Regions from separate parts of the Parabacteroides sp. KHUB-02 genome, predicted to be linked through region 1. Evidence: riboswitches for the same ligand, from Rfam matches in the RefSeq annotation. Region 1 holds a riboswitch; each other region holds the start of a gene.
What was found. A riboswitch is a leader RNA that binds a small molecule or an ion and turns the genes downstream of it on or off. The one in region 1 is predicted to bind thiamine pyrophosphate.
Positions count from the first base shown of each region.

Region 2: linked by a shared signal. The riboswitch ahead of ACYIA1_RS18865 (TonB-dependent receptor) and the one ahead of ACYIA1_RS04080 (sulfide-dependent adenosine diphosphate thiazole synthase) in region 1 are both predicted to bind thiamine pyrophosphate.
Region 3: linked by a shared signal. The riboswitch ahead of thiD (bifunctional hydroxymethylpyrimidine kinase/phosphomethylpyrimidine kinase) and the one ahead of ACYIA1_RS04080 (sulfide-dependent adenosine diphosphate thiazole synthase) in region 1 are both predicted to bind thiamine pyrophosphate.

Region 1 covers NZ_JBWQEV010000001.1:937,797-942,036, reverse strand. The annotation lists gene ACYIA1_RS04090 (DUF6769 family protein) at 1-231, opposite strand, end outside; gene ACYIA1_RS04085 (hypothetical protein) at 302-721, shown strand; gene ACYIA1_RS04080 (sulfide-dependent adenosine diphosphate thiazole synthase) at 778-1,548, opposite strand; TPP riboswitch at 1,611-1,707, opposite strand; gene ACYIA1_RS04075 (hypothetical protein) at 2,107-3,435, shown strand; gene ACYIA1_RS04070 (IbrB-like domain-containing protein) at 3,781-4,240, opposite strand, start outside.
Region 2 covers NZ_JBWQEV010000001.1:4,485,594-4,489,833, forward strand. The annotation lists gene pnuC (nicotinamide riboside transporter PnuC) at 1-175, opposite strand, end outside; gene ACYIA1_RS18865 (TonB-dependent receptor) at 210-2,408, opposite strand; TPP riboswitch at 2,451-2,561, opposite strand; gene rimP (ribosome assembly cofactor RimP) at 2,799-3,266, shown strand; gene nusA (transcription termination factor NusA) at 3,271-4,240, shown strand, end outside.
Region 3 covers NZ_JBWQEV010000001.1:1,531,647-1,535,886, reverse strand. The annotation lists gene cbiD (cobalt-precorrin-5B (C(1))-methyltransferase CbiD) at 1-30, shown strand, start outside; gene ACYIA1_RS06665 (BamA/TamA family outer membrane protein) at 183-1,412, shown strand; TPP riboswitch at 1,516-1,613, shown strand; gene thiD (bifunctional hydroxymethylpyrimidine kinase/phosphomethylpyrimidine kinase) at 1,608-2,456, shown strand; gene ACYIA1_RS06655 (thiamine phosphate synthase) at 2,449-3,045, shown strand; gene ACYIA1_RS06650 (thiamine phosphate synthase) at 3,036-3,764, shown strand; gene thiC (phosphomethylpyrimidine synthase ThiC) at 3,776-4,240, shown strand, end outside.

The DNA of each region.
Region 1 (4,240 bases):
ATCCATAAAATGAGAAATATGCGTACTGAAATAGGCCAAGTTATGCCCGTCGCAACCGCAATCATGCGTATCAGTGCTTTTATCGCCATGCGCTTGCTCCGCGGTCAAGGATTGATAACAAGGCATCCCGTCCCGGTGATGATGGTGAGGGATAACCACAGAAAGCAATGCCAAGATGCCGGCCATCAGCACCACGTATTGTACAACCCTCTGTTTCATTTTCTCACGCATGGCACAAAGATAAGGATATTTTTCCGTTTTTTACATGAATGTTGTAAGTTTGCGGTAAATAAAAAGATAGATGAAGTTTGGAGTAAATAAAAAGGTATTATTATATACCGCCGGTTGCGTATGGATTTTCGCCGGTATCAATATCTTACGCATCGGTATCGTCACATGGTTAAACGATACCCATTATTGGTTATTCAAGATCGGGGAAGCGACCATCGTTTTCTTACTTTTCTTCAATTTGGTCTTTAAACGGCTTTTCTATAAACATTCCGAACGGATCTCCCGGAAAAACGGGAAACATTGCCCGTTCTCTTTCTTCGACGTGAAAGGTTGGATTATCATGATCTTCATGATCGCTTTCGGGATCACGATCCGTGCGCTCCATTTACTGCCGAATTCTTTCATTTCTGTATTCTATACGGGATTATCCACGGCGTTGATCATAACGGGATTCTTATTCTTGAGACAAGGAAAAACCGTTGGGAATTGAGAATTGAAAATTAAAGATACAACAATCAATAATTTTCAATTCTCAATTCTCAATTTTCAATTCCCAAGTTTTTCGCAGATCAACTCAGCAGCCTTCTTGCCGCTCATCAGCATGCCGCCAAAGATCGGTCCCATACGGAAGCTACCGCTTACGCCGTTAGCGGCCATACCGGAAACGAATAATCCCGGGTAGATCTCCTTCGTGTTCTCCACCGTCGTCTGCTCACCCAGCTCCACATTCAAGGAACGCTCGCCGATCACGCCTCCGGTCGGTGTATTCAATTGGATATCATTCTTACGGGCTACCACACGGGCAATCTCGCAATCATGCCCCGTACCTTCCAAGACAGCCTTTGCCATGATCGTCAACGGATCCACGTGCATCCCCTCACGGATTACCGGAGCCCAGTTCACTACCACACCGGCTACGGCATCGTTATGAAACACCACGTCCTCTACCGAATAGCAGTTAAAGATCGTAGCGCCCGCCTTCGTCGCCTGATAAATCAAAGCGGAAGTGGTATGTACCGAATCCATGATATACGTGCCGTTAGCACCTTCCTTATAGCTTACGCCCAATTCCTTGATGATCGGCATAGCCTCTTCCTGCACCACGATATCGTTGAACATCATAGCGCCGCCCCACATACCTCCACCGGGAGCCAGCTTACGATCAAACAACGCCACCTTCTTACCGGCTTTCGCCAAGAAATAAGCGGCTACGATACCGGAAGGTCCCCCTCCCACGATCGCTACATCCACAGACAAGTTGCTCTTCAACTTCTCGAAGTAAGAGTCAATGATTCCACTTGAAACAATCTGTTCCATCTTAATAACTAATTAAAGTTTAAACATCAGGGAGCACATAGAGGTAACGCCCCCTTTATTTCCTAGTTCTACCTTATTTTCCCTTCGCCGGCATTACCCGGATCAGGTTCGATGGGTATAATCTCAGCCCGTATGACTCGGGCACCCCTATGTGAAAAGTCGGGAGCAAATGTACAAAAAATTAGTATAACTGTACACCTTCAGGTTCCACTTCTATGTTTCCCCTCAATTTTTCCGTCATTCGGATGGATAATGTATAAGATGCCTTGAAGATTTGCCAGCAATTTCATCGGGTACAATAGCCAATAACATTCATATAAAACCATAGGTTATCAGTATAATTATCACGGTATGTTAGTCTTTTCCTTGTTGCAATGCAAATTCTTTGCAAAAATCATCGGTCAAATAATAAATATCTGTAACTTTGCTTACGATAAACGTAGTGGTATTAAATCTGTAAATCTTGTAATTAGGTAATTCAAACTTATAGTTTCTATCTCTGGTTTTCAATTTATCAACCAATAGGACTCATATTAATCCTTATAAATCACTGCAATTATGTCAATGCATGCTATAGAAAGTTTGGTGGAATATTCCGTGATAACAACAGCGACCGCCTCTCCTGTTCCACCTTTGGCACAAAGTATTTGTTATAGTCTTTACCAAATCCAGAATCAACTGGACTGCGGGTACACGGTATTACGGGTTCGTGATGAACTGGAACAACTCGGTTATCTCTCTCTTTTGCCTCCGGAGCAATTGCCTGAGCCGGAGCGTAGCGAGGCGAGGCGGCTTGCCATAGAGGGCGGTTTCTTGAAAGATGGTACTTATGTGGACGGTTGTTCCGGAAAGTGTTGTGTCACCGCAGGGACTGCGTTATGGAAAAAGCTGCTTGAGATGGGTGTTCTTCCTGTATCGGCAAAGGCGGAACTTCGGCTACTAGCCCCTTTGGAATTGGCGGAACAAATTGTTCCCTTAGCTTCTAAGGCACTTGCCGAAGGGGATAAAAGAGGAGCCGATACGCTGGGACATTGGTATGCGTTCTTTCCGCTACTTTGCGTAGTGGAAGGTTTGGACGATGACAATGCACCCGAACCGGAAAGAATCCAAGCGTTGCTCCGGCTGCTGGCAGTTCCCGAAGCGTTTGAAGTGGCAGGAGCCTATGGGAAAGAGATGGATTTCGATTTTGAAGAAGAGGAAATGTCTTTCCTTGCCGGTTGGGAGACCCCGTACAACCAGTGGAAAGAGAAACAGGAATCTCTATTTCCAGAATTTTGTAAACGCATAATGTACAAGCTTATAGAAAAGCATGATTTTGCGGAAGCCGACCGTTATGCCTCCCTTACAGGAGATGAAAATGATCCGTCACGCCTGCTCCACCGTTGCGTGGTCAGTTTCGCTTGCCACCAATGGCTGAAGGCACAAGAACCGGGCACGTTGCCACCGGAACGCCTGCTCTCTCTCCTTGAGGTCAAAGAGGGGCTTGAGTACCTGAGCGGACTGCCGTTAACTGAGCAGGAACTTGCTACTTGCCGTATTTATTTGTTACAGACACTTGTATTGTTGGGTGATTATCCGGCTACCATCGAAATGCAGCGATCCCTGTTTACGGAAGCTATCAACAAACTGGAACAATACCCCGAAGGAGAGACAAAACAGATACAACAAATCGCATTATCCATCAGCTACTACCAAATGCTATACACTAATCTTCCGGACGATTATCCCTCTAAGAAAGAATGGATGCGAAAAGGATTTCCCGGATTGATGGAACTACCCGGCATCAAACGGATATGTGGTGAACTGCTTCCTGAAATGCCGCAAATGGCAGATACGCTGCAAGGATATATGGAACAATGCGATGCCTTGATACAATATCTTAAATAAAAGAAGTTATGTGCTTTACCGTCAGAAAAATCAATATCATATTGTCGCTGCTGTTAGTGGTGGTATGTTCTTGGGGACAAGTAACGGATGCGAAGAATTTTACAATCACTCCGCAAACCGTAGTGAAAACCAATTTGCCCAAACAGGCTCCCTGCTTGTTTGAGTTGCAAGACATATTGAGAGAACGATTCGGGCAAAGCGCCATTATGGGAGGGTTACGGGCAAAAGGCAATTCGGTTATCGAGCTTTGGACAGACTCTGAGTTGGAAGGGAAAGAACATTATATACTCGATATATCGGCGAACAAACAAATTGCTCCTCAACATATTGAGAAATGTAAAAAGCTTAATCTTCTTCCGACCAGTCATCAGACCAACCGAATTCTTTATCCCGGAATAATTCAGCTAATCCCGAAATCTGCTTGAACCGAAGTAACTCATTTTTATCCATTCCAATATTACGCATGATCCACTTATCAGACATCCCAGATTTGACCAACTCCGTAACAATCTCCGTCATAAGTTCCAAGTTGTGCATCCCTCGAGCCCTGTTATGGCGAATGGTTGAAGCCATTCGGTTTGAAATATCTTTCTCAATCACCGTTACAGGCAACATTCCTTTCTCACGATCATAAATCCTTTGAGATTGCTTCATAACCAGATAACGATGATAACCATCTACTATCTCATATAAATCATCCTCTTCAAGATAATAACAGACGCAAGGCATCGTATAGCCATCCTCCCAAATGGAAAGTTCCAATAATCGCATTTCCGGTGGTGCCATGATATTAGGGTTATAGCTG
Region 2 (4,240 bases), 3.5 Mb from region 1:
TTCCTACGTAATAGGTTTGCAATCCCATGTCCGCATAAATCTTAGCGGACAGGAAGACAAAGACATACACGAGGGAGGTGAGGAATCCCACCACCCACATGGCCTTATGTTGTTTAATCTCTAGAAAGAGATAGAGCAGACCAGTTATTACTCCGAAGTATTCTAGCCAAACCATTTTAGTAATTGATAATTGATAATTGAAAATTAAGTTAGAATTTGAAGGTGATCCTGGCCATGGCGTTCGTGCCGGCTTGGGTGAAATAACCGTCATCCTTTTTACGTGTGCCGTTTTCGATATACGAGTATACCCATGCGTTGGTCTCGTACTTCTCGTTGAAGAGGTTGTTGATAGTCACGTCTAGGGTTATTTCTTTCATGAACTTAGGCTGGAAGGCGTAACCGATACGTAGGCTATTGATAAAGTAGGGATCGATGGAACGATCCTTGCTGCTTGAATTGTCTATGTATTGGCGGCCTACTATTTGTGAGTTGAAACTCGCGATAAACCCTTTGTAAACGAAATCAAACATGCTGTTCGCTATTAGATTGGGTGAGAAAGCTATATTCGTTGTGCCTAGATCATTGATCTCTTGTCCTCCGGTATCCCAGTTATCCACGTATTCCACGAAATGCTTGATTTTATTTTGGCTGAGGGTTACGTTCGCGTTCCAATTCAGCCAAGAGGTGATTTGTACACCTCCGGTAAGCTCGATGCCCATTCGGTAGCTATCCTTTATATTGGAAGTGAGTGCCTCGCCGATCTCGCTGATCTTGCCGGTCAGGATCAATTGGTTGTTGTAATCCATGAAATAGAGATTGGCTCCAACCCGGAAACGGTCGTTACCAAAACTATAACCGGCCTCGTAATCATATAAGGTCTCGTGGGTAGGACGTTCCTCGGGGCCTGCCTCCGTGAAATTGTCACGGTTCGGTTCCCGGTTAGCGACGGAGAAAGAGACGAAGGCGTTATGGCCATTGTTATGGAAGTTTATTCCGGCTTTCGGGTTGAAGAAGTTCCAGTTCTTACGAATGTCCAGTCCTTCCCCGGCTTTGTCATCGTTTCCCTTAATGGTGTAATGGATCCCACGGTATTGTAAGTCCAGATAGCCGGTGAAAAGAGGGGAAAGACGTTGAGTCAATTTAGCGTATGCGTTGTAGTCTAATTTCTTACCGGTATTGCGATAATATTCGTAATCCGGTTGTGGCAAGACGTTTGCGCTTTTGGTCCACATTACCCGGCCAAAATGATCGCCTACATAGTTGTTGACGGCGGTTCCCAGCGTAAGGCGGGTATTGTCACGTTGATAGTTCGCGCTATAAACGGCCCCATAGAAATAATTGTCGAGCCATTTACGGCGCACGAGGTCGGTCTTTTTTACGGTATTACCCTCCGGATCGATATATTCCGGTAGCTTATAACTGCTGAATTTGGCTTTCGATTTATAATCCTCGTAATATCCATTTCCGTCGGTGTAATGAAGGGTCAGGTTCATATTCCAGAAATCTCCGATACGCTGGCTGGCCATTAAATGGTAGTTGTGTTGCCAATAATTATCCGTCTGGTTGTTATAAAACTTCTTCACTCCATCTTCCTCATATTCTCCGCATGGATTATAGCTACGATCTGTGTCAAGTAAATAAGACGGAACGCCGTTCCATGCTTGATAGGTCTTCTCGCTGTTCCCGAAGGCTTGGAATTTAATCAATGTATTATCGGCATAGAAAGCGGCGGAGGCATAGTAAGAGCTCATACGGGCGGAGGCACGATCGATAAAGCCGTCGCTACGGATATTGGAGTAGCGGGCATCAAAAGCGAAATGATCGTAAAGTAATCCGGTGCCGCCTTTTACCGTATGCTTCAGCGTACTGAAAGAACCTGCTGATACGGAATATTCGCCGTAAGGCTTTAAGGACGGTTTCTCGGTCTGCATGGCGACCGTAGCGCCAAAAGCCGCGGCTCCGTTCGTAGAGGTTCCGGCACCTCGTTGGATCTGGATCGATTCTACCGAGGAAGCTATATCGGCCATATTAGCCCAGAATACGGTATGAGACTCGGAGTCATTAACCGGTACGCCATTGATCGTGATATTGATACGGTTCGCGTCTGTACCCCGGATACGAAAACCGGAGTAACCGATACCCGTTCCGGCATCCGAGGTCATGATAACAGACGGGGATTGGGAGATAAGGAATGGGATACCTTGCCCGTTGTTCCGGCTGCTTAGTTCTTGTTTGGAGATGTCGCTATAAGCTACCGGGGTCTCTTTCCCGACTTTGGTAGCGGTAATAACCACTTCATCTAAAGATACGTCTTTTGAGATTTTCAAGGAGTCGACCGGACTGGGCATTTGTGCCTTGGCGGTTGTAGCCAGCAAGGAGCCGGCCAAGATAACCAATACATTTTTCATCTTTTCATCTTTTTGCTTTAAAACTAAATAGATGAATAGAAAGGATCGGAGAAGCATGAATCCCTACGACAGCATTACCTGTACAGGTTCTATGGGTATGATCTCAGCCCGCTCCTTTCGTGAAGGATTCCGCGAGCACCCCTTCGTATTCGGCAGCAAAGATAGGCATAAAAATGTTAATAAATATTACTATCAATAGTAAATCGGATTTCTATAGATATTAATTCTGATTACTATCGATCGTAATCCGGTTTGTGTCGTATTAATTTTTTCTGCAAAAAGATGAGGATATTTTGAGAACTCATTGATTTTTTGTATATTTGCGGGCGATTAAGTGAAGTTGAGGAGGGGGCGGGTAGTCCCCTTCTTTTGTTCTTAACAGATATGTGTATGATAGAAAAGAAAGTGGTAAGCCAATTAGTAGAGGAAAAACTAGCCTCTTCAAGCAATTATTTAGTAGACGTAGTGATTAAACCGGGGAACCTGATAGTCGTTGAAATTGATAACGATGAAGCGGTAAGCATTGATGATTGCGCTGAGTTGAGCCGGTATTTGGAGGAGCATCTGGATCGTGACGTCGAGGATTATGAGCTGGAGGTTGGCTCCGCCGGCATTACTTCTCCTTTTAAGGTACTTCGCCAATACGTCAAGAACATCGGAAACGAGGTGGAGATGCTGTTGAAAAACGGCTCGAAGCTGACAGGTGTGTTGAAATCTGCCGACGAGAACGGTGTGGTTGTCTCTGTCGAGAAGAAGGTGAAACCGGAGGGCGCTAAGCGGAAGGTAACCGTGATAGAGGATGAGTCGTATACATTTGATGAAATAAAATATACAAAATACTTAATAAGATTCAAGTAAGATTATGGCCAAGAAAGAGGAAACAATCAGTATGATTGACACCCTTGCGGAGTTCAAGGAGTTGAAGAATATCGATAAAGATACGATGATTAGCGTTTTGGAAGATTCGTTCCGCAACGTGATCGCCAAGATGTTTGGCACGGATGAGAACTATGACGTGATTATCAATCCTGAGAAAGGTGATTTCGAGATCTGGAGAAACCGTACGGTTGTGGCTGATGATGAATTGGAGGATGAGAACTTGCAGCTTACGTTGACGGAGGCCCGTAAAATCGACGCCGACTGTGAGGTGGGCGAGGAAGTGACCGACGAGGTGCATTTCGCGGACTTCGGACGTCGTGCGATCTTAAACTTGCGCCAGACTTTGGCTTCAAAGATACTTGAATTGCAGAAAGACAGCTTGTACGCTAAGTATAAGGATAAAATCGGCCACATCATCGCCGCTGAGGTTTATCAGGTGTGGAAGAAAGAAATCCTGTTGCTGGATGACGATGGTAATGAGTTGCTACTGCCGAAATCCGAGCAAATCCCGACCGATTTCTATCGTAAGGGAGAGACCGTACGTGCGATCGTTCAACGTGTGGATAACTATAATAACAACCCGAAGATCCTTCTTTCCCGTACGGATAAGGTCTTCTTGCAGCGGTTGTTCGAGTTGGAGGTTCCGGAGATTAATGACGGCTTGATTACGATCAAGGCGATCGCCCGTATCCCGGGAGAGCGTGCCAAAGTGGCTGTCGAGTCATACGATGACCGTATTGACCCGGTGGGTGCTTGCGTAGGTATGAAAGGCTCTCGTATCCACGGAATCGTTCGCGAGTTGAGAAACGAGAACATTGATGTGATTAATTACACCTCAAATCTCTCTTTGTTTATCCAGCGTGCTTTAAGCCCGGCTAAGATCTCTTCTATCCGTGTAAATGAGGAAGAAAAGAAAGCTGAGGTTTATCTACGTCCGGAGGAGGTTTCTTTAG
Region 3 (4,240 bases), 590 kb from region 1:
GAAGAGGGCAAGGTCTTGTACCAATCTTAGCTGTAGAGACGCAGCGCGCACGCTACGTCTCTACACCCCCCAGACTGTAATAGCATTTCTTTTTAGCTGTTTATTCTTTTTTATTAGGGATTCTTTAAGAATACATATTAGGAGGATTTCGTACTTTTGCCCTCTAAATATTGATTAAAATAATGTTTAGATATCTTTTAATTTATATGGCCTGCCTTCTATTCGCCTTTTCCGTAAAGGCGCAAGGCATTTCCAATGACACGATTCCGAAAGAAGTGCTGATGCTGGATGGTAAGCCTATGACCGAAAAGCAAATACAACGTTATCATAAACAATTACATAAAGACTCCATACGGGCCAACAAAAGGATCTGGTGGTCTATCCTTGGCGGACCGTCTTACACGCCGGAAGCCTCCTTTGGCGTAGGTGGCGCGGTTTTGGCTAGCTTTCGCTTAAACAAGAATGATACGATATCCCAACGATCGTTTATCCCTGCGGGATTTAACATTACCTTAAACGGGACGTTCGTTTTTGCCGGTGCCGGTACCTTATTCTTCAACGAGAATCGCTTCCGTATTTATATCAGTTACGGTTATCGGAACGAACCTTCGCATTATTTCGGGAAAGGCTATGAGACGATCGAGCAAATCGAGAAGAGCGACTCGACAACGAAATTCCATAAGAGTTCTTTCCAACTATATCCCCGTTTCGTATGGGAAGTTAGGCCTCATTTATATACGGGTCCTCTTTTTGATATTAATTTCAGCAAATCAGATGATATCAACCCGGTGATGGCCGAAGATCCTTATTTCAATAAGTTCAAACGAGATTATGTCAATATCGGTGTCGGCGGCTTGATTCAATACGATACACGAAATGACGTGGCGACCCCAAGTTCCGGTATGTTACTAAGCGCGATCGCTAAAGTGTATGGAAAGTATTTAGGCGGTGCATATAATTATGAGATGTTCGAGTTAGAATACCGCCAATTCCAGCAAGTATTTCGTCCTCGTAGCACCTTGGCATGGATCGCCAAGACACAAATCGGTGTGGGAAACGTTCCTTTTACGGAGCTTCCTTCGTTTGGCTCTCCTTTCGATCTTCGCGGATACTATTGGGGCAAGTACCGTGACAAGACCATGGCGTATGGGATTCTGGAGTATCGTCATATGTTCGGCAGCGTGGAGAAATATAAGAGCGGTAATTTCTGGGCGAAGTGTGGTTTTGTTGGCTGGGTCGGCACGGGTACGATCGGAAACGCTCCTATCGTAGACTGGAATAAATGGAAGTTCAACTACGGCGTAGGCTTACGTATCCAAATGCAACCCGGCAAGAACTTCCGCCTAGACGTAGGCAAAGACCCGAACCAAAAAGGGATGGCGGTTTATATGAATATGACGGAAGCCTTCTAAAACCAGAAGGCTCCCGTCTACGATTTATGGAAGTATAACCTTGCGTTAAAATTATCGTTTAAAAGCCGGAAATATCTTAATATCGATTTTTTTCACTAAGTTTGCGTCGTCGAAGGGGTGCCATACTATATGGGCTGAGATCATACCCTTACTACTTGATGCGGGTAATGCCGCCGTAAGAAAAACGAATGTTAGATGGATAAAAATGAAACGTACCGTTATCCGGTAGCTTTAACGATCGCGGGCTCTGATAGTGGCGGTGGTGCCGGAATACAAGCGGATATTAAGACTTTTTCCTCGCTGGGGGTTTTTGGAGCCTCGGCGATAACGGCTATAACCGCTCAAAACACACAGGGAGTGCGAGGGATCCAAGCGATCTCTCCCGAGATTTTGAGAGGACAAATCGAAGCTATTCTTGAGGATTTCATCGTAGATGCCGTAAAAATAGGGATGCTACATAACAAGGATGCCGTAAAGGTCGTATCTGAAACTTTACCTTCCTTCCAACAGACTTCTATCATTTTAGATCCAGTGATGATATCCACGAGCGGAAGTAAATTATTGGAGGATGACGCCATCCGAACCATCATGGATGAGTTGTTCCCTAAAGCGACACTGCTTACTCCGAATATTCCCGAGACGGAATATCTTTCCGGTATAAAAATCAATAACGAGGCGGATATCTTACTTGCCGCCCGGAAATTGCAGGAAAAAGGATGTAACGCTCTATTGATCAAGGGGGGGCATATTCCCGGAGTAGAAACGGTGGATCGGTTATTTATCAATGAGAATAATCCGATTTGTCTGGTCTCGCCAACAGTGGAGACCTTCAATACCCATGGAACGGGCTGTACGCTATCGTCCGCCATCGCCGCTTATATGGCACTCGGCCATTCATTGGTGGAAGCCGTACGATTAGCCAAGGAATATATGAATAACGCGCTCGTTCACGGGGCAAATGTATGCATGGGAAAAGGGCACGGACCTGTAAACCACTTCTTCTCACCCTCTGCCCTTCATAAAATCCGATGGAATCATGAATAAGCTGGTCGTAATTACTACACCTTATTTTTTTGCGGATGAAGCTTCTTTGATCGAACTTCTATTTGCGGAAGGAATGTCTCGTTTACATCTACGTAAACCGGATTGTAAACGTGATGAATTGGAGGGCTTATTGGATAACATCTCTCCGGCCTATTACGACAGGATCGTTCTTCATGATTGGTTTACCTTGGCAGAAGAAAGGGCTTTAGGAGGAGTCCATTTGAACAAGAGGAACCCGGAAGCTCCACCTTTATATAAAGGCAGTATAAGTCGTTCTTGCCATAGTCTGGAAGAGATTATCGAGTATAAACCGGTATGCGACTATGTATTCCTTAGCCCGATCTTTCAGAGTATATCCAAAGAAGGATATGGTAGCGGATTCCCCTTAGATGGATTGCGAAACGCGAAGGGCATCATCGATGATAAGGTGATTGCCTTGGGAGGAATCTGCCCGCAGACAATAACGAAATTAAAAGATATCCCCTTCGGCGGTGTCGCCGTTCTCGGAGCCCTTTGGGGAAACGATCCCTCCCTTCTAGTCGCGGATCAACTCATAAAACAATTCAAACGATTACAAGTATGGCCTTAAATTATTATTTCGGATATGATGAGAATGGAAGAGTCGGTCGGAGAACAACCGGATTACGCCCCCCTTTTGGTGGAAACAATCGCTTGATGTTTATAACGCATCGTACGCCTAAATATACGGAATGCGACGAGGTACGCATGGCAATCCAAGGAGGGTGCTCATGGATACAGTTGCGCATGAAGGATGGGATTTATGAGGATACCGTACGTACATGTGCCACTATCTGCGCGGAAGAATGTGAGCGAATCGTGGATTTCTGCGTAAACGATGATCTGGAGGCTGCCGTGACATGTGGCGCTACGGCTTGTCATCTGGGTAAGAATGATATGCCCTTGGATATCGCTTGGGAAGTACTGAAAGACAAGTTGGATTCCAATGCCATCTTCTATATCGGGGCTACGGCTAACACGTTCGAGGATATCCGGCTGGCCGTAGAACGAGGCGCCTCGTATATCGGACTAGGGCCGTATCGCTTTACGGGTACCAAGAAGAATTTGAGTCCCATCTTAGGTCTGGAAGGTTATCGTAAAATTATCGCTCAATGCAAGGAGGCTGGCATTGATATTCCTATCTTCGCGATAGGTGGTATTACGCTGGAAGACGTAGGCCCTTTGATGGAGACGGGTATAACCGGAATCGCTGTTTCGGGCGCGATTATCAATGCCCCCGATCCCGTGGAGGAAACCCGCCGGTTTATAGAGGAAATCAATAAGTACTAAACTAAATACATATGGCTACTAAAAAGAATATGCGTATTTCCTATCCGTCCTCGGAAAAGATTTATGTCCCGGGCGAGATCAATAAGATCAAGGTTGGTATGCGTAAGATTAAATTGTTGGACACGGTAACTTTGGATGAGCATGGAGAGCGAATCTTCAAGAAGAACAATCCGGTAATCGTTTACGATACGAGCGGCCCGTATTCCGATCCCAAGATATCGATTGATATCGCTAAAGGACTTCCTCGTATACGTGAGGAGTGGTACGGTAAGCGTAAAGATGTGGTTCAATTGCCGGAATTGACTTCCGCTTATGGCCGTGAGCGATTGGCGGACGCGAGTCTGAATTCCCTGCGTTTTCCCAAGCGATACTTGCCTTTCCGGGCTAAAGAGGGTAAGAATATCACCCAGATGTATTATGCGAAGAAGCGTATTATCACTCCGGAAATGGAGTACGTGGCGATTCGTGAGAACCAG